DNA from 3 places in the Geobacillus sp. WSUCF1 genome. Region 3 is predicted to be linked to each of the others. Evidence: predicted binding sites of a transcription regulator. Region 3 holds the regulator's gene; each other region holds the start of a gene.

What was found. Region 3 encodes Rex, which represses fermentation and respiration genes when NADH is low (regulators of the CRP and FNR family bind a similar motif). Its sites were predicted from a motif close to TTGTGAAATATTTCACAA; they were not measured.
Region 1: the regulator Rex is predicted to act here: its motif matches at 2,943-2,960, upstream of nsrR (nitric oxide-sensing transcriptional repressor NsrR).
Region 2: the regulator Rex is predicted to act here: its motif matches at 3,764-3,781, upstream of I656_RS14445 (nitrate/nitrite transporter).

What each region holds. Positions count from the first base shown of each region.
Region 1 covers NZ_ATCO01000094.1:9,655-16,654, forward strand. Annotated here, with positions in the region: gene I656_RS06675 (acyl-CoA dehydrogenase family protein) at 1-1,157, shown strand, start outside; gene speE (polyamine aminopropyltransferase) at 1,231-2,106, opposite strand; gene I656_RS06665 (hypothetical protein) at 2,136-2,330, opposite strand; gene nsrR (nitric oxide-sensing transcriptional repressor NsrR) at 2,434-2,877, opposite strand; gene hmpA (NO-inducible flavohemoprotein) at 3,049-4,284, shown strand; gene purU (formyltetrahydrofolate deformylase) at 4,510-5,412, shown strand; gene I656_RS06645 (helix-turn-helix transcriptional regulator) at 5,526-5,900, shown strand; gene I656_RS06640 (AAA family ATPase) at 6,027-6,902, shown strand; partial or broken gene I656_RS19905 (hypothetical protein) at 6,913-7,000, shown strand, end outside.
Region 2 covers NZ_ATCO01000002.1:1,800-8,799, forward strand. Annotated here, with positions in the region: gene moaA (GTP 3',8-cyclase MoaA) at 1-207, opposite strand, end outside; gene modB (molybdate ABC transporter permease subunit) at 262-924, opposite strand; gene I656_RS14455 (Crp/Fnr family transcriptional regulator) at 1,147-1,845, shown strand; gene I656_RS14450 (hypothetical protein) at 2,084-2,269, opposite strand; gene I656_RS14445 (nitrate/nitrite transporter) at 2,513-3,688, opposite strand; gene I656_RS14440 (ABC transporter permease) at 3,968-5,047, opposite strand; gene I656_RS14435 (ABC transporter ATP-binding protein) at 5,034-5,990, opposite strand; gene I656_RS14430 (NEW3 domain-containing protein) at 5,993-7,000, opposite strand, start outside.
Region 3 covers NZ_ATCO01000068.1:13,252-20,251, reverse strand. Annotated here, with positions in the region: gene rimI (ribosomal protein S18-alanine N-acetyltransferase) at 1-288, shown strand, start outside; gene tsaD (tRNA (adenosine(37)-N6)-threonylcarbamoyltransferase complex transferase subunit TsaD) at 285-1,298, shown strand; partial or broken gene I656_RS08845 (ABC-F family ATP-binding cassette domain-containing protein) at 1,620-3,546, opposite strand; gene moaC (cyclic pyranopterin monophosphate synthase MoaC) at 3,643-4,131, shown strand; gene I656_RS08855 (redox-sensing transcriptional repressor Rex) at 4,147-4,788, shown strand; gene tatA (twin-arginine translocase TatA/TatE family subunit) at 4,806-4,958, shown strand; partial or broken gene tatC (twin-arginine translocase subunit TatC) at 4,955-5,721, shown strand; gene I656_RS08865 (YdiK family protein) at 5,903-6,082, opposite strand; gene I656_RS08870 (CPBP family intramembrane glutamic endopeptidase) at 6,079-6,813, opposite strand.

The DNA of each region.
Region 1 (7,000 bases), on a different contig from region 3:
TTGTGCGAACCGATCGGGAGCAACAATTGTACAACCAAGCGCGTCGCCTTGCGGAACGGTTTGCGGAAAGGGCGGCGCATGATGACGAACAGGCAACGTTTCCATTTGCCGATTTTGCCGATTTAAAAGAGGCTGGATTCCTTTCCTTGACCGTCCCGACTGAATACGGCGGCCAAGGGGCGTCGCTTTATGAGCTCGTGCTCGTGCAAGAGACGATTGCCCAAGGTTCTGGGGCAACGGCATTGTCGTTTGGTTGGCACGCCAGCATTCTCATGCGGCTGTTTTTGCTTCGCCGCTGGCCGGAGCCCGTTCTCACCCGTTTGGCGAATGAAGTCGTTTGCCGCCACGTGCTCATCAACAGCGCCCACTCTGAACGGACAACTGGCAGCCCGGCGCGCGGCGGTAAACCGGAAACGACGGCCGTCTTTCGCCATGGCCGCTTTGTGCTTCGGGGGCGAAAGACATTTGCATCGTTAGCCCCTGCGCTCGATTACGTCTTAATTTCCGCCACGATGGAAGACGGTCGGGTCGGTGAATTTCTCGTGCCGATGTCTGCTTCAGGCATTCGCATCGAACCGACGTGGAACACGCTTGGCATGCGGGCGACGCGCAGCGATGATCTTGTTCTTGAAGAAGTCGAAGTCGACCAAGAGGCGCTCGTAGAGACGCTTGGAGAAGCGAACGAAGCTGCTCCGGCGCAAGGATGGCTGTTGCACGTGCCGGCTTGTTACTTAGGCATCGCCATTGCGGCGCGCAATGAGGCGCTTCGCTTTGCCAAGACGTACCAGCCTAATACCCTGCCTCACCCAATCGCCTCGACGCCCGAAGTACAGCGGAAAATCGCTGAAATGGAATGGCGCCTCACCCATGCGCGCCATTTCCTGTACGCGGTCGCCGATTTATGGGATCGCTATCCGGAAAAACGGATGGAAATGAAAGAGGAGTTGGCAACAGCCAAATTGGTCGCCACCAATACCGCGCTTGAAGTCGTCGATTGGGCGATGCGCATTGTCGGCGGACAAAGCTTGTTTGCTGACAATCCGCTTCAGCGGCATTACCGTGACGTCCGCGCTGGGCTCTACAACCCGCCGGCGGATGACTTGACGCTTCAATGGCTTGCTAAGCGGGCATTGTCTCACAACCCACCTGCTCCATAAAACAGAACGGATTCAAGCAACACGAAAAAGCTGTCCCTGCTTTGTGGGGGACAGCTTTTTTGATGCCAAGCGGTTATTCCACCTCAAGCGCCGAACGCAAAAATGCCGGCAACGCGAAACATTGGCGAAAGATCCCATCGTTCACATATTTCGTGTCATTTGGAATGGTAGTCTGCACCGGAAAATCGAGCGGCCGTTTCGAGCCGATCGTAAAGCTCCACAACCCTCCTGGATACGTCGGCACCACGGCGGTGTACACAAGCACATGCGGGAACAGTTCGCGAATATTGCGGTACGTCCGCTTCAAAATATCCAGATGGAAAATCGGCGACTGGCTTTGGCAGACCATCAGCCCATCCGCTTTCAACGCGCGATGGACGTTGGCGTAAAACTCCGGTGAAAACAAGGCTTCCGCCGGGCCGACTGGGTCGGACGAGTCGATCATAATGACGTCGTAGACGCTTTCCTTCCCTTGCACAAACTTGACGCCATCATCATAAACAAACCGCACGCGCGGATCCGATAAGTTGCCGGAGACGGCTGGCAAATGCTCTTTGCACGCCCGGACGACTTTTTCGTCGATTTCCACCATGTCGATGGCTTCAAGATGAGCGTATTTCGCCGTCTCACGAGCTGCGCCGCAGTCGCCGCCGCCGATGATGAGCACCCGCTTCGCTTCCGGATGAAACTGCAGCGGCACGTGCGAAATCATTTCGTTATAAATATGGCCGTCAATCGAGGTCGTTTGCACGACGCCATCGAGTACGAGCATGCGGCCAAAATCGTACGAATCCAAAATCATCACATGCTGGTACTCGGACGGCTCGGCAAAAATCACCTCTTTGATTCGATAGCTGATTTTTAAGTTGTCGCGATCATCTTCGGTGAGCCAAAGCTCTCCATTGTCCATATGCAAGTAAGGTGGCAAAGCGTTTCCTTCGTGTTTCATTGTGACCTCCTTTAGTCATGCAGATGTTTTCACACCTTTCTAATCTTAATATATTCTTCGTCTTGTGGCAAACAAAGGGGATGTGATCGGCCGGTGCCGGACGTATTCATCCCGCCGCCCATGTTTGACGACTGGTTTCGTTTTTCCAACTGATGATCGTTCTTGCCGCCACATCCCGCGCAAAGGCCGAGCGCCAAGGTGCCAATCGCCGCAAAGGCCGCCATCGGTTTCGCATCATCCCGCGTCTTCCTTCCGTAGAGCGATGCTTAGTGATCGTGTGCCTGCCAAACGCCAAAAAACTCTCCAGCTTATAGCCAGAAAGTTTCCTCAACCGCGCCGCTCTTTCAATAAAGAACGAAGCGACGCTCGGTCTTCAAGCAAGTCGGCGAGCGTATACGCATCCAGCACACGCAAAAACGCCTCTAACGCCTCGTGAAGTGCGAAGCGAAGCCGACATACCGGCGTTAAGACGCACTCATTGCCGTGGGCGGCAAAACACTCGACAAGCGACAAGTTTTCCTCCGTTTCGCGAACAACCGCGCCGATGACAATCTCCGCGGGGCGTTTCGCAAGGCGGATTCCACCGTTGCGCCCACGGATCGTTTCAATGTAGCCGAGTTTGCCAAGCTCATAGACGATTTTGCTTAAATGATGCTCTGAAATGGAAAAGGCAGCGGCAATGTCTTTGATGTTTGTTTTTTCTTCTTCATCAAGCGCGCCTAAAAACAAGAGGACGCGCAAGGCGTATTCCGTATAGTTCGTCAACTGCATCGTGATTCACAACCTTTAAGCGACATTCTTGATCCCATTGTACCACACCTGATTCGAACGGAGAATTGTGAACAATTTATTAAAGATGTATTTGAAATATTGCTTTTTCGCAGTGCTCATGGTTGAATAAAAGATGTATTAAAAATACATGTTTTACAAGGGGATGAAATCATGACAACGACAACGAAATTGCATCCAAAAACGATTGAAATTGTGAAATCAACGGTGCCTGTCTTGGAAACACATGGCGAACAAATTACGAAGCGGTTTTATGAACTCATGTTTTCCAATCATCCGGAACTGCTCCATATTTTCAACCACGCCAACCAAAAGCAAGGGCGGCAGCAACGCGCCTTGGCCGCAGCCGTGTATGCGGCAGCGCGCTATATCGACCAGCTTGATGCGATTTTGCCGGTTGTGCGGCAAATCGGCCATAAACACCGCAGCTTAGGAATCAAACCAGAACAATACCCGATCGTCGGAAAGCATTTGTTGCTGGCGATCAAAGACGTGCTCGGCGACGCCGCCACCGACGAAGTGATCACGGCTTGGGCGGAAGCATATGAAGCCATTGCGTCCGTTTTCATTCAAGTGGAAAAAGAGCTCTACGATGAGGCAGCGGCCAAACACGGAGGCTGGCGTGACTTTCGCCGATTTGTCGTCGTGAAAAAGGTGAAAGAAAGCGGCGTCATTACTTCGTTTTATTTGGAGCCGGAAGACGGCAAGGCCATCAGTGATTATTTGCCGGGTCAATACGTGAGCGTCAAACTGTCGATTCCGGGCGAGACGTATACGCATATTCGCCAATACAGCTTATCGGATGCACCTGGAAAAGGGTATTACCGCATCAGCGTCAAACGGGAAGCAGCTACAGCGGACAAGCCGGCCGGCATTGTTTCCAACTATTTGCATGATCATGTCCAAGAGGGCGACGTGCTCGAGCTTAGCGCTCCAGCCGGCGATTTTACGCTTGATTTGTCCAAAACGACGCCGGTTGTGTTCATCAGTGGCGGCGTCGGCATCACTCCGCTTTTGAGCATGGCGCATACGTTGGCCATCCGCCAACCGACCCGCCCAGCGGCGTTTTTGCATGCTGCTTTGAATGGCCGCGTGCACGCGTTTGACGAGGAGCTTCGGATGTTGGCGGAACGCCCGTCATTTTCTTATCATATTTGTTATGAGTCGCCATCCGACGAGGACCGCCGCCATCCACATTTTGGAAAAGAAGGGCGGATTGACCTTGCATGGATGCAATCCGTGATCCCGACGAAAGACGCAGACTTTTATTTCTGCGGCCCGGTGCCGTTTATGAAAACCGTCTATCGCGCTCTAAAACAATGGGGTGTGCCAGAGGAGCACATCCATTACGAATTTTTCGGCCCGGCCGGCGATTTGACGAAAGACTGAGAGAGGTTTTTCGCTTGCCAGGGGGCTGACCCCAAAGGGTCATTTTCCTTAACAAAACACAACATATTGTTTCTTAATGATTGTTTTATACCTATATACGGTAATAAGAAAGGGTGTCCCGATCCTTTTGGGACACCCTCCTTTTGTTATCTTCCCTGTTGGCAAGTTCATGAATTTTTTGTATGATGAATGGCAAGGAAAAGCAAGAAAAGGGAGAGACAACGCATGACGACATTTCGCCAACATCGCTGGCAATCATTTTTGCAAGGTTACGAGCAACGCGCTCGAATCCTTATTTCCTGCCCAGATCGCCCGGGCATCGTCGCGGCGGTGACGTCGTTTCTGTACGAACAAGGGGCGAATATCGTTGAATCGAGCCAATACTCGACTGACCCTGAGGGAGGGACGTTTTTTCTCCGCTTGGAGTTCGACTGTCCGAACATCGCCGAGCGAAAAGAAGAGATCGAAGCGGCGTTCGCCCCGATCGCTGCTGAATTTCAGATGCGTTGGCAGCTTCGGCTGCACAACGATATTCGGCGAATCGCGATTTTTGTCTCCAAAGCCGAGCATTGTCTGCTTGAACTTCTTTGGCAATGGCAGGCGGGAGAGCTGATCGCCGACATCGCCCTTGTCATCAGCAACCACCCCGACTTGCGCGAGACGGTCGAGTCGTTTGGCATCCCGTATGTGCATATTCCGGTGACGAAGGAAACGAAAGCGGACGCCGAAGCCGAACAAATCCGTCTGCTTCGTGACTATCAGATCGACACCATCGTGCTTGCCCGCTACATGCAAATTTTGTCGCCGGCGTTTGTCGCTGAATTCCCGGGACGGATCATCAACATCCACCACTCATTTTTGCCCGCCTTTATCGGCGCGCGTCCGTATGAGCGGGCGTATGAGCGCGGCGTCAAATTGATCGGCGCCACATCGCACTACGTCACCGACGATTTGGATGAAGGGCCGATCATTGAGCAGGACGTCGCCCGCGTGGATCACCGCCACCATCCGGACGACTTAAAGCGGATCGGCCGACTGATTGAAAAAACGGTGCTCGCCCGGGCGCTTCGGTGGCATTTGGAAGACCGGGTCATCATCCACGGAAACAAAACGATCGTGTTTTATTGAAACCAAGCGGGAGAGGATTTTTCCTTTCCCGCATGGTATAATGAAGACAAGCAGGATTTCGCCGCCCAAAGAGCGAAATTTCATCCGTAGGGAAGGAGGGAAAAAGCCTGCCTATGGGAGAAAAACGGACGCCCAGCGGTTTTCTGTTAAAACAACGTGCGTTTTTAAAATTGTATTTGATTACGCTCACCGAACAGGAGCGGCTCTACGGGCTGAAGCTGCTTGATGTATTGCGCCAAGAGTTCAAGCCGTTCGGCTACCGGCCGAACCACTCCGAAGTGTATAAGGCGCTGCACGATTTGATCGAAGACGGCATTTTAAAACAAGTGAAACAGAAAAAAGAGGGAATGAAGTACCAAGAAGTCGTCTACTATCGGTTCGCCGAGGGCGGACAGGAAAAGGCGAAGCTGTACAAACGCCAGCTCAAGGCGGAGCTTGATCGGTGCGCGGCGCTCATTCGCAAGGCGATTGAGGACAACTTCGGTTGAGAGCGCCTCGTTTTTTCTTTGTTATATTTACATAATATATTTATGGTCTAGTTCTTTTGTTTTGCGTCCCGCCGGGCGATCTAGTAGAATGAGAGGGGAAGATCGCCACAGAGAGGAAGTCAGAAGATGGGAACATGGCCGTTGACGGTCACGAAAGAAATGGAAAAGCGAAAAGAACTGTTCCGCCGCGATCCGGATCGCGCGTTGATTGGAGCGGGCGGGTACAAGGCGGCAGATGAGGCGATCGTGCACGATGCCGCCATTGCGCTCGCGCTTGGGAAAAACGTGCTCTTAAAAGGCCCGACCGGATCGGGAAAAACGCGGCTTGCTGAAACGTTGTCCGCTTTGTTTGGTCAACCGATGCACAGCATCAACTGTTCCGTGGACTTAGACGCCGAAGCATTGCTCGGTTTTAAGACGATCGTGCACAAAAACAGCCAGGCGGTGATCGAGTACGTGCCCGGACCCGTCATCCAGGCGATGACAAAAGGGCATTTGCTATACATTGACGAAATTAATATGGCGAAACCGGAAACGCTGCCGATTTTAAACAGCGTCCTTGACTACCGGCGGCGGCTCACCAATCCGCTGACTGGCGATGTCGTACAGGCGAAACCGACATTTGGCGTCATCGCCGCGATCAATGAAGGCTATATTGGCACCGTACCGCTCAATGAGGCGCTCAAAAACCGGTTTGTCGTCATCAATGTGCCGTATGTGCAAGGAGAAACATTAAAATCGGTATTGTTGGCGCAAACTACATTAACGGATGAAACGTTGATCGATCGTTTCGTCGCCCTGTCGGCGGATCTGCTTGCGCAGGTGCGAAACGGACAAATCGCCGAGGAAGCGGCTTCGGTGCGCGCTTTGTTGGATGCGTGCGATTTGGCGGCATACATGCCGCCATTGCGGGCCATTGAGCGAAGCATCGTCGATAAGCTTGACGATGAACGGGAACGGGCGGCGGTGCGCAACATCGCCGAAACGTGGTTTGACGAATAGGAGGCTCGGCATGGAGCGGTTTATGATGTTCAATGACCGAACGGTCGACTCGAGTTTGGTCATGCAGCTTTCTGACCTCGCCCAAACGCTCATGCGCC
Region 2 (7,000 bases), on a different contig from region 3:
AAGCTCGACGAAACATTCCGCTAAAAGCGCCATTTCCTCAACCGTCAACAGCTGGTCTTCCGCCAAAAAGCGAAAATTCGGCCCGAACACTTCAGCGGGCATGCAGTAGACGCAGCGAAAATTGCATTGGTCGATGACCGACAGCCGCAAATCACGAAGCGGGCGGGCGAGGCGGTCGGTGATCTTCATCCGGTCGCGCTCTTCCATGGCGCTCCCTCCTTTCCCTTTCATGGGCCGCGTGATATTCCAACGGCCTTCTCCTTATCGCTGCCAACGGCCTAGTTTCGCCGCACAGGACAATAAACTAAATGACAATCCAATCGTGACCGCCACCCATGCCCACGCCAGCTCCATCCGCCCCGACTCCATCGCCATATAGACGGCAGTCGGAATCGTCTGCGTTTTTCCCGGGATGTTTCCGGCAAACATGAGCGTTGCGCCGAACTCCCCGAGGCTGCGGGCAAACGACAGCACCGCTCCGGAGAATAACGCGTGTTTGGCCAGCGGCAGCGAAATATGCCAAAACACTTGGCGCTCGTTCGCCCCGTCGATGCGCGCCGCTCCTTCAATGGCGGGGTCGACGGCCTCCAGCCCCGCTTTGGCCGCCTGATACATGAGCGGAAACGACACAACAACCGCCGCCATCACCGCCGCGCCGGGCGTAAACAATATCGTTGTGTGAAACCACCTTTCCACCAGCTGTCCGATTAGGCTATGACGCCCAAACAAGACAACGAGCAAAAACCCGACGACCGACGGCGGCAATACAAGCGGCAGCATAAACACCGTCTCCACCACTGTCTTGCCGCGAAACCGGCGGCGCGCCATCCACCTTGCTGCCGCTGTTCCAAGGATTGCGACGATCACGCCGGCAAGAAGCGATACGTTTATCGATAACCAAACCGGTGACCAAAACTCTTCCATCGACGAACCTCTCTCTGTTCCGTCTCCCTTTTACCATACGAAAACAAACAGTAGAATGCTGTGATGCTATGCTACTCACATTGTAACATAGAAAAAGGAAAAACCAATTTAGAAAAAATTGTGACGCCTCTCAGAGAAAGTCGCAACCGGTGATTTTTTTCACTCTCTCTCGCTGTGATGATTTTTACAATAGAAATAGCTGAATGAATGGAGGTGCTATCAATGGAAGCTGCAGTGAATGGATATTTTCCCCATTTACGTTCTTTGTTGCAATCGTCGAAAAAAGTGATTCCACTTCGCAAGCACTCCTTTTTGTTCCAAGAAGGGATGCCGGCCAATGAGCTGTACTTGATTCTTTCCGGCAAAGTGCAAGTGAGCAAAATTTGTCCGGACGGAAAAGAAATGTGCTTCCGCATTTGCGGAAGCGGGGAAATCGTTGGTGAATTGACGCTGTTTACGAACGATGCACGCTACTTGTTGACGGCCAAGGTAATAGAGCCAGGCGAAGCGGCAGTCATAAACAAAGAGGAACTGGAACAGCAGCTGCTGATCAATCCGCCCCTTACCCTTGAATATATGCGCTGGATCAGCAAGCATGCCCGGCGGACACAGACAAAGTTTCGCGATTTGATCATGAACGGCAAAAAAGGAGCGCTTTACTCGACGCTCATTCGCCTTTGCAACAGTTATGGCGTCCCGCTTGAGGACGGAAGCATTTTTATTGATGTCACATTGAAAAACCAAGATTTAGCCAACTTTTGCGGCACGACGCGCGAAAGCGTCAATCGGATGCTCAACGCCTTAAAACAGGAAGGGATTATCTCGATGAAGCGGGGGAAAATTACGGTTCATGATTTAAACTATTTGAAAGCGGAAATCCAATGTGAAGATTGCCCGGCGGATATTTGCTGCATTGAGTGAGCAAAACGCCAAGGACAACAAAACGGATCGAGCCGTCTCAGGACACTGATGAAAAAAGCGCCCGACCGGCCGTTGTTCTCGGCACGCCGGACGCTCTTTTTTTCTTGTCGGTTGTGATGCGAATCACTTCTGTTTCTTTTCACCGCCGTATAATGCGTTTTCCCTTTGTCAATTTCAATGTCAGTGATTTGCGCCGTCATTTCAATGCGGACGTCATGCGGACCGATCCGCTCCATTTTTAACGACACCGGCGCTTGGTTGACGCTTGGTGGGCGGCTAACACGTTTTCAGCAGACCGTTGCGCAGAGGCCGTTGTTCCATTTTTATGTTCCGCCTTTGCCTCTCCTCCTCCCCCGTTGCTGCATGCGGCCAAAAGCGAAGCGGCCAACGCGACGGACAATAACGAAGACATCCTTTGTTTCATCGTTCTCCCCCCTTAGATGATTTGATTTACACCTTTAACGTACGGCATTTTCACTTCTTCCCTGGTGATTTGTATCACCAACAGACAGCCATGTTTGAATGATTTGTGAAATAATGAGCAATATATTTTAATCATGTAACAATAGTGAAACGCATACTCACATTGAATAACAGAAAAACACGCCCAAATAAAAAAAGAGGCTAAAAGCGAACAAGCTTTCAGCCTCTCTATACGGTATTCCATTCAAGAAGCGAACCGCTTCGCCGGTTCGCCGGCTTTTTTGCCAAATACGAGCCGGTTCAGCAAGAAGCAAATAAGGGTAAACAAGCTAAGGAGCAGAAAACCGAGCACGTACGAACCTGTTGCATCTTTCATGATCCCCATGACAATCGGCGGAAAAAAGCCGCCAAGTCCGCCCCAGGCCCCGACAAGGCCGGTGACGGCGCCCGTTTCGGCTGGGAACAGCTGCGGCACGAGTTTGAACACCGCACCGTTGCCCAGCCCAGACATCACGGCCACAAACAAACAAGCCGCTGTCATCACCCAAATATTTTCCATTCCAAACGCGATCACCAACGCGCCGATTGTCATTCCAGCGTAGACGAACGTCAACACCCGTTCAGCGCCGATTTTATCGCCAAGATAGCCGCCGACTGGCCGCGCAAGCGTAGCGAGTACAGTAAACCCAGCCGCGCGCATCCCAGCATCCACCGGCGTCAACCCATACAAGTCAACGAGCAGCGACGGCAAGTAAATGCCAAAAGCGACAAACGCCCCGAACGTAACGAAGTAAAAGAGCGACAACGTCCACGTATGTTTATATTTCAATACCGACAGCGATTCACGCACCGTTTTTTGTTGTTTCGGTTTCGGCATATCCGGTGTGAAAAACCAAACGAGAACGAGCATGACGACAACCGGAATGATCATCCTCCAAAAAGCCCAAGGCACACCAAACGCTGCGGCAATCGATGGAACGGAAAACGCAGCAACCGCCGTGCCGAAGTTGCCCATCGCGTTAATCCCAAGCGCCGTCCCTTGCTTTTCCGGCGGAGTCAAGCGGGAAACGAACGTCACCGAAATGGCGAACGACGTTCCGGCCATGCCGATGAAAAACGCCCAAAACAGAAGCATCGCATACGAATCTGCAAACCCTGCGCCAACAAGCGGAATGACAAGAAACAAGAGCAGCAGCGAAAACAGTCTGCGCCCGCCGATCTGGTCCGTCCAAATGCCAAGCGGCAAACGCATGATCGAGCCAAGCAGCACCGGAATGGCGACCAAAATGCTTTTTTGCGTCGATGTCAGCCCGTACATTTGTTGAAACGTACTCGCAAGCGGCGAAAACACGGCCCACACAGCGAATGAAAACATCATGGCGAACGTCGTAATCGGCAGCAGCGCCTTTTGTTTATTCATGAAAAGCCCCTCCCAAACTTTCAAAATTTGTGACGTTGTTTGTACTTCCATCATACGCAGGAGAAGGAAACGGATTTGTGAGGTTGATCACATTCTTGCCTGTTGTCACCATTTTGCCACAAGCGTTGTCACGGTTTTGTCACATCCAAAAAAAGAAAAAGCCCGTCCCCAAAAGGAACGGACACGATTTGGCAGAACGTTTTTCACATACGAACGATAAGAAACGCTGTTGGGCGCACACATCTCTTCCGCCCCGTCTACGGCAAACAACTTGTTTTCTCACCCACTCGCCCGTATCTCCTGCCTCATAAACAACCAATACGCGATCGCAAAGCAGATGAGAGTGGCGGCAATGAGCGCGGTCGCCTGCGGCCAAATAAGCAGCAAACTTTGCGAGAATGGCAAGGGGGCCGCAACAGCGCCGGCCGTTTGCTCCACCGTGACGATCCCTAGCGTTCGGACGTCCGGCGAAAGCAAGGCGGTTGTTGATTCATTGAACAAGTAGCTCGGCGACAATCTCATGAGACCAAGCACCAACTCTTGACGGCCGACCGCCTGCTCGACGGACGTAATGGCGTCAGACTGCAAAAACGGTTTCGCAAACACTTCCACAATCATCGAGTAGAAGAGATTGAAAAACAGCCAAACGGCCATCGACGACAACGCGGATGTCGCCGCCTGGCGGAAGACAACAGAAAACAAAATGCCGAGATTCAGCCAAAAGGCGATATACACAAGACATAACAACAAAAAGCATATGATGCGGGCAAATTCCTCGAACGTGGGTGGAATGCCCAAGATCAAAATGCCCAATGCCGTCACAAGCAGACCGAGAGAGAAAAACAACACAGCGTTCAATAAAAGAGCCGCGACAAACTTGCCATTGATCACATAATCGCGCGGAATCGGCTGGGCCATGAGCCGGCTTAACGTCCCCCGGCTCCGCTCCGAATTGATGGCGTCAAATCCAAGAGCGATGCCGAGCAGCGGCCCGAGAAAGCTGACAAACGTCAGAAACGAAGGCAACGTTCCGTCCGAGACGGTGAATAATTTTAGAAACAAGTAGGCGCCTTTCGCGATTTCCTTGGCCTCTTCCGAGGAATCCAACGCGTCCCGGATCGTCGTCATCGCCGTATACAGCGAGCCGAAGCAAGTGAGCAAGATGAGGGCGATTAAAATGATCATGCGCCAACTCGTCAAATAATCGGCCAGTTCTTTTTTGACCATGGCCGAAAAGGCGCTGTTTGCCCCTCTTGCCCGTTTCTTCTCATCAAGCGCACCCGCCTTCAGCCGTTCGCTCCATCTTTTCACATATGAAAAAACATCGTTTGCCCATCGTCCTTCGTTACTCGCCCTCACGTACATCCCTCCCTTCAAAATAGCGGTGATAAATCTCATCAAGTCCAAAATCCCGCCGGCTGAGATGGAACAGCGAAGATCCGGCTTCGATGATCGTCTGGCTGATGGCGGCGCTCACATCCGTTTGGCAATACACATCCCATCCATTTTCCGTTTGCTCGACTTTGTTGACGCCCGGAATCGCCTCGATTTTGGACCGTAAGGAAGCGTCAAGCGGTGAAGCGACCACATGGATGACATAGGCATCCTGCAAAAACAGCTGTTGCGCCAGGCGCTCGATATTCCCTTCGGCCAACAACCGGCCGCCCACGAACAAGCCGACCCGGTCGCAAATTTGCTGCACATGGTGCAATTGGTGCGAGGACAATAGAACGGTGATGCCTTCATGGCGGCTCAAATTGCGGATCAGGCGAAGCAGCTCTCGCACTCCCTCAGGATCGATGCCCAACGTCGGCTCATCCAAAATGATCACTTCCGGGCGCTTCATCAACACATCGGCCAAGCCGAGCCGCTGCCTCATTCCCCGCGAGTATGTCCCCGCTTTCTTGCGGGCCGCATCAGTCAAATTCACCTTCTCGAGCAGCTCCCACGCCCGCTTTTCCGCCTCGGCGCGGGGAATGCCGTTTAACGCTGCCGTATACAACAAGTTCTCCAAGCCTGTCATGTGATGGTAAAAGCCGACATCATCCGGCAAGTACCCGACTTTCCGTTTCACCTCAATCGGGTTTCGCACCGGATCGATCCCGCATACCCTCACCGAACCGGACGTCGGTTCGGTGAGCCCGAGCATCATCAAAATCGTCGTCGTCTTTCCCGCCCCGTTCGGGCCAAGGAGGCCAAAAATTTCCCTTTTTTGAATCGAAAGCGACAAATGGTCAACCGCCCGATGGTCGCCATACGTTTTGCACAAGTTGTCAAGCTCGATGACGGCAGGTGCTGCCATGCTTACCTCCTCCCGTATGTTTTGATCAAATAGTACAGCCCTCCGGCCACCCCGAGAATGATCAACACCGCCACCACGCCCCAAACGGTCGACGTTTTGACCGAGACGCGAAACGCCGCCTCCGCCGACGTTTCCGCCGTTTGCGCCTGGAAGTTGACGACATAATCCCCAGCGATCGCTTCATCCGACGCTTTCACTTTCGCCTTGACTGTTTTGGAATCGCCCGGGTTCAGCTGGGCGATCGTGCTTTGATCGAATTCCACTTCCCAATCAGGCGGAGCGTCAGCCGTCATATTGATGTTCAAAAGCGGAGCGCTTCCGGTGTTTTTGACGACAAGATCGATCACCCGTTCATGCCCCGCCGTCACATCGGTGCTTAAGTTTCCTGACGGCGTCGTCAGTTTGAGCGCATACGTGCCCGTAATGACCGCTTCTAACGTCAGCTCAGCCGACGTATCGCTCGTTTGCGCTTTGATCGGGATTTTGTACGTGCCCGCTTTCACATTTTCCGGCGGTTTGATCTCTACGGTAATGTCTCTTGATTCATTCGGCTCGAGTTTCACCGACGTAACGGAATTGCCTTCCGATTTGAACGTGACTTGCCAACCTTTTTCCGCCGCCGAACTTAACGCGTAATTTTGCGTCTTGGCGGTTCGGTTTTTCAGCGTGACATCATACGTGAAGCTCGAATCCGCGTGCCCCTCGAGGTTCGTTTGTTCCGACGTCAGTTCCGTTTTAAACGATCCTTGTTCCGTCACGCGGACAAGCAGCGGCAATTTCGATGAACCACTCTCCCCTTTCGCGACGAGCCAAAAGCGGTAATCCCCTTTGTCGGCATCCAGCGGCACGGTCACTTCCAACGTGACCTGTTCTTCTTTTCCGCCTCGGACGGACAGCTGCTCAATCGTTCTCCCCTCAGCGGTAATCGAAGTCGACCATCCTTTCGGCAGGTGGTCAAACGAGAAGGTGACGTTTTCAATGTTGGAACCGTTGTTGATGACATTGACCGT
Region 3 (7,000 bases):
ATCATCGGGTATGGTGGGATGTGGCTTGTCATCGATGAGGCGCATGTGACGAATGTAGCCGTGTTGCCGCAGTTTCGTGGGCAAAAGCTTGGTGAAGCGCTCATGCGGCGCTTGATGGACATGGCCAGGCAGCACGGGGCGGCGACGATGACGCTTGAGGTGCGCGTGTCCAATCATGTTGCCCAGTCGCTGTACCGAAAGCTAGGGTTTCGCAACGGAGGCATTCGCAAACGGTATTATCCGGATAACTTTGAAGACGCGTTAGTCATGTGGGTGAAGCTGAGATGAATGAGGACGTATATGTATTAGGCATTGAAACGAGCTGCGATGAAACGGCGGCAGCAGTCGTGAAAAACGGAAGAGAGGTTTTATCGAATGTAGTGGCGTCGCAAATGGAAAGCCATCGGCGGTTTGGCGGCGTCGTGCCGGAAATTGCTTCCCGCCATCATGTGGAGCAAATTACGCTCGTTATTGAAGAAGCGATGCAGCAGGCCGGCGTATCGTTTGCGGGCCTTGATGCGGTGGCGGTGACGGCCGGACCGGGGCTTGTCGGAGCGCTTCTTGTCGGGGTCAACGCGGCGAAAGCGTTAGCGTTTGCCCATGGATTGCCGCTTATTGGGGTGCATCATATCGCCGGTCATATTTACGCCAATCAATTAGTGGCTGAAATGAAGTTTCCGCTGTTGGCGCTCGTCGTTTCCGGTGGTCATACGGAACTCGTGTTCATGAAGGAGCATGGGAATTTTGCGGTGATCGGTGAAACGCGCGATGACGCTGCCGGTGAGGCGTATGACAAGGTGGCGCGGGCTTTAGGCCTTCCGTACCCAGGAGGACCGCACATCGACCGGCTGGCTCATGAGGGAGAGCCAGTGATTGATTTGCCGCGAGCGTGGCTTGAGGAAGGTTCGTATGATTTCAGCTTCAGCGGCTTAAAATCGGCGGTTCTCAATGCGCTCCACAACGCGAAGCAGCGCGGCGAGGAGATCGATCCGAGACAGATGGCCGCGAGCTTTCAGGCCAGCGTCGTCGATGTGCTGGTGACGAAAACGGTGCAGGCCGCCAAAGAATACCGCGTACGGCAAGTGCTGCTCGCCGGGGGGGTGGCGGCCAACCGCGGGCTGCGGGCTGCACTGCAGGATAAAATGAAAGAGCTCCCCGATGTGGAGCTTGTCATCCCGCCGTTATCGCTATGCACCGATAATGCTGCGATGATTGCCGTTGCGGGAACAGTGTTATATCAACAAGGAAAGCGGGCTGATTTGGCGCTCAACGCCAATCCAAGCTTGCCGCTTGTCTAGGCAGTTGGCTGAAACGCGAAAGACACCGAAGGGCGATCCGTTTGCGGCAGGCAAACGGATCGTCCTTTTTGTTTTCATGTGAAAAAAGTTTGTGTATATTTTTATCCACAAATCTGTGGACAATGTGGAAAAAGCGGTAAAACATGATCAACATAAGAAAAACAATACACAGCGATTTTTGTGCAAAAGGAAGATGTTTTTTGTGGATAATGTGGAAAAGTTGGTGAATAACTTATATTCCATGGTGGAAATTGTGGATTCTTTTGTGGATAATGTGACTAACTAAAGAACAACCCGCCGAAACTAGAGGCGGGTTGTCGGTTATAGTGAAGTATAAAGCTGTTCCCATTCGGCCAATAACGTTTCGACTCGCTGCTTCCGCTCGTCGTTTTCTTGCGTCAATCGTTGCATCGTCTCATAGTCGCCGTAAACGGATGGATCACAAAGTTTTTGCTCGATCTCAGCGATTTGTGCTTCAAGCGCTGCAATCTCGGCTTCGATTTCATCCAAGCGGCGTTGGCGCTGGCGCCGTCGTTTTTTTTTCCTCTTTTTCTTGCTCGTATGTCGTTTTGGCAGAATCACTTGCCGTTTCTGTCGGGCGGACGTTCAGGAGCGCCAATTCGCGCATTTCTTCTTTTTTGGCGATGTAGTAATCATAGTCGCCTAAGTATTCCGTTAGGCCTCCGCTGGAAAGTTCAAACACCTTTGTTGCGATTCGGTTGATGAAATAGCGGTCGTGGGAAACGAACAAAATCGTTCCCGGGTAGTCGATGAGCGCTTGCTCGAGCACTTCTTTGCTGTCAAGGTCGAGATGGTTTGTCGGTTCGTCCAAAAGAAGGACATTTGCTTTTTGCAGCATCAGCTTGGCGAGCGAAAGGCGTGCTTTCTCCCCGCCGCTTAAAGCGGAGACCGGTTTTAAAACGTCATCGCCGGAAAACAGGAAGTTGCCGAGCACGGTGCGAATTTCTTTTTCCGTCTTTTCGGGGTAGGCGTCCCACAGCTCGTCAAGCACCCGTTTGTTCGATGACAAATCAGCTTGGTCTTGATCGTAATAGCCGATTTGGACGTTTGCGCCGTAGCGGAGCTCTCCTGTTTGGATAGGGAGTTTTCGGGCGATCGCCTTCAGCAATGTCGACTTGCCGATGCCGTTCGGCCCGACTAGGGCGACGCTTTCGCCGCGCGTGATGCGGAAGCTGATTTGGCGGATGATGGGTGCACCGTCGTCATAGCCAACGGCTATGTCTTCAGCGGTGAGCACTTCATAGCCGCTCGGTCGATCGATCGAGAACGAAAAGGAGGCTGATTTTTCATCGCCGACAGGCCGTTCGAGCCGTTCTATTTTTTCCAGTTGCTTTCGCCGGCTTTGCGCCCGTTTGGCCGTCGAGGCACGTGCGATGTTGCGCTGGATGAAGTCTTGGAGTCGGGCGATTTCTTCTTGCTGTTTCTCGTACCGTCTTAACTCTTGTTCGTATTGCTCGGCCCGCAACTCCAAATAGCGGCTGTAGTTGCCGGCATAGTGTTTGAGCGTGGCATTCGACAGTTCGTATACGTCGGTGACGATTTTGTCTAAAAAGTAGCGGTCGTGGGAAACAACCAGGACGGCACCGGGATAGGCTTGCAAGTACTGCTCCAGCCAGGCAAGCGTCTCAAGATCCAAATGGTTCGTCGGCTCGTCCAAAATCAATAAATCCGGCTTGGACAACAGCAATTTCCCAAGGGCAAGCCGCGTCCGCTGTCCGCCGCTTAACGACGAGACCGGCGTAGTTTTATAATCATATGAGGAAAACTGCAGCCCGTGCAAAACGGAGCGGATGTCGGCTTCGTATTGGTAGCCGCCTTGTTCTTTGTATTGTTCTTGCAGCTCGTCATACATTTTCAGCGTTTTTTCATAGCGAGCGGGATCGGCGAGTACGTCCGGGTCGCCGAGTTGCATGCTGAGTTCGGCGAGCTGTTTTTCGAGTCCTAGAAGCGGGGTGAATACCTCAAGCATTTCGTCCCAAATGGAACGCGGCGAGTCGAGCCCGCTGTTTTGCGCCAAATAGCCGATTTTGATATGGTTTGGTTTGATGATTTTGCCGCTGTCGAAAGAGAGTTCACCGGCGATGATTTTCAACAATGTCGATTTTCCCGCTCCGTTGCGGCCGACAAGGGCGATTCGGTCGCGGGACTGTATTTCTAGTTTTATATTCGATAAAATAAGGTCAGCGCCGAAATATTTCGTGAGCCCGTGCACTTGCAAAATGATCATGTCCGTCACCTCGCGAATAGTTTAACGCAAGTCGCGAAAACGGTCAAAGACGAATGATGAAAAATCGTGTATAGTGTATAAATGGAGGAGATTGTATTGTCATCGTTCACTCATTTCAATGAACAAGGGCGCGCGAAAATGGTTGATATTACGCACAAAGAAGATACTGTGCGAGTGGCTGTGGCGCAAACGAGCGTGACTGTCAGCCGGGAAATTTACGAAAAAATGACGAGCAATGCGATCGAGAAAGGGGATGTGCTCGCCGTCGCTCAAGTGGCGGGGGTGATGGCGGCGAAGAAGACAGCTGACCTTATTCCAATGTGTCACCCGCTTATGTTAAAGGGTGTGGACATTGCTTTTGCTTGGGAAAACGATGGAGAAGCGCATAAGCTCGTCATCACGGCAACGGTGAAAACGAAAGGGAGCACAGGAGTGGAAATGGAAGCGCTGACGGCCGCTTCGGTCTGTGCGTTGACAGTGTACGATATGTGCAAGGCGCTTGATAAAGGAATGGTCATCGGTCCGACGTATTTGGTCGAAAAAACGGGCGGGAAGTCTGGCCATTACCGACGGAAAACCGATTAGCTAGGGGATGAGATCATGAGCAACGAACAACCGAAAATTCCGCAGGCAACCGCCAAACGGCTGCCGCTTTACTATCGGTTTTTGAAAAACTTGCACGCTTCCGGCAAGCAACGCGTCTCCTCTGCCGAGTTGAGCGAGGCGGTGAAAGTCGATCCGGCGACGATCCGCCGTGATTTCTCCTATTTTGGCGCGCTTGGCAAAAAGGGATACGGGTATAATGTCAATTATTTGTTGTCGTTTTTCCGCCGGACGCTTGAAGAGGATGAGGTGACCGAAGTCGCCTTGTTTGGCGTCGGCAATTTAGGCACCGCCTTTTTAAACTATAATTTTTCGAAAAACAACAATACGAAAATCGTGATGGCGTTTGATGTCGATGAGCGGAAAGTAGGGACGACAGTCGGCGGGGTGCCGGTCTATCATCTCGATGAGTTGGAGGAGCGGCTTCACGAAAACATCCCGGTCGCCATTTTAACCGTGCCGGCCGCCGCGGCTCAAGCGCTGACCGACCGCCTTGTCGCGCAAGGAATTAAAGGCATTTTAAACTTTACTCCGGCGCGGTTGAACGTGCCGAACCATATTCGCGTCCATCATATCGATTTAGCCATTGAGCTGCAGTCGCTCGTCTATTTTTTGAAAAACTATCCATCGCCATCGTAAAAAGGAGAGAACAACACATGAAATATTTGTTGCTCGTTGCTGTGATTTTGTTGCTGTTTGGCACGAAAAAGCTGCCGGAGTTGGGGCGGTCGTTCGGCCAGTCGCTTCGCGAGTTTAAAGACGCCACAAAAGGGCTCGCTGATGACGAAGAAACGAAAACCGACCGATGACAAGGCAGGATGGGGAAACAATGAATGACAAAGAAATGTCGGTGTATGAGCATCTGGGTGAACTGCGAAAACGGCTCATCATCGTGCTCATCTTTTTTGCTGCGGCGCTTGTCGTTAGTTTCTTTTTTGTCGATGATGTCATTTTGTATTTGCAGCGAACGGCCGAGGCGAAGCATTTGACCATGAACGCCTTCCGCCTCACCGATCCGATTAAAGTGTATTTTCAGTTTGCCTTTGTCATCGCGGCTGTACTGTCGGCTCCGGTGCTGTTGTATCAAATTTGGGCGTTTGTCAGCCCCGGTCTGTATGAAAAAGAGCGGAAAGTGACGTTAAGCTATATCCCGGCGTCGATCGTTCTTTTTTTAGCAGGCGTCAGCTTCGCTTATTTCGTCTTGTTTCCGTTTGTCGTTCGATTTATGAGCCAGCTGGCTGACCAACTAGGGGTTCAACAAATGATCGGCATTAATGAATATTTTCAGTTTTTGCTTCAGCTCGTGCTGCCGTTTGGCATCGTGTTTCAGCTGCCGATCGTCGTGTTGTTTTTCACCCGCTTAGGCTTATTACGCCGCAGCTTCTTGTTCGCATCCGCAAGTATGCGTATTTGGCGCTGCTTATTTTAGCGGCGGTCATTACGCCGCCGGATGTGCTGTCGCAAGTGATCGTCATGATTCCGCTCACCATTTTGTATGAAGGAAGCATTTGGGTGGCGCGCATCGGCTATCGGAAAGCGCAGCGAGCAGCCGAGGAGGAAGGCAATGAGTGAGGCGGGACGAAAAACATTGAGAGGAAAGCGAGCAAGGCCGGGCCAAACGAAGGGGCCGTCTCAAAAGCCGCAACACAGGACTTTGAGGCCGGCCTCTTGTTTTTTGTTTCCATTTTCACGATATGATCGCCGTCATGAGACTGATGTTCTGGTCCCTTCCCGTCCGAATCACGGGAAGGGGTCAGCGTTTTGAGGCGAAAAGAAGGCGAAGGGCGGTGCCGAAATCAAAGGCAGCGAGCGCCGCTAAAGCGATGGTGGAGACGTTCCAAACCGTTTCATGAGCACTTTCGATGGCCAAATACGTAAACATTGAGCCTAAGACGAAATACGGAAGCGAAAACAGCTGAGGGTTTCGCATCATAGCCAAACCCTCCAAACGGCGAGCGGCAGCTCGGACTGGCGCATCATGTTCTCAATCTCGTCGGCCAACAGCGTCTGCATGGCGACGACGAACGTATTCATGGCGACATGGGCGAAAATCGGCACGAAAATGCGTCCGGTTTTCGCGTATAAAAACGCGAATACCATCCCCATGGATGTGTACAGAAGCAAATGTTCCGGCTCCATATGGACAATGGCAAACAAAAGCGAACTAACAAGCGCCGCCAACCAAAAGTTGTATTTTTCATAAAGCGAGCCAAAAATGATTTTGCGAAAGATGATCTCCTCCAAAATCGGGCCGATGATGGAGGTGACGACGATAAGCAGCGGCGTCAGGCGGATGATATCGATGATTTGCCTTGTATTTTCCGACCCTGGTTTGATGCCGAGCAACCGCCATTCGATGTTGGCGGCGATGCTTTGCGCCGTGAGCGCCAAAAAGACGCCCAAGACCGCCCACATCCACGAGGAACCAAGCGGCAGCCGCCGCATCATTCGTTCGTTGCGGTCACCGCGGAGCAGCCATAGGATAATGACAAAAGCGAGCAGGAAACTAATGATCGCCCAATACCCGGAAGCCAGTTTGGCGGCTTCGAGGCGGCTTTCCGTTCCTTGGCCGACGCCGAGGGCGCGAAGAAGCGGCACGCCGACAAAGGCGGACAGCTGCATGACGATATACGTGATGATGACGTACCAGTGGTTGCGTTTCAAACCCTCTACCCCTTTTATTTCAAATTATATCCGTATTGTAGCACATGTATGGCGAAAATAGTAAGAAAACTGCATCCTCGCATCCCACTTCACCGCCGCAAAAAAATGAATCGGAGCCGTTTATCAGTCCGAGGAATGTGAAATAATGAAAATGAGCTCCGCGCGGATGGGGAGTAGAGGCAAAACA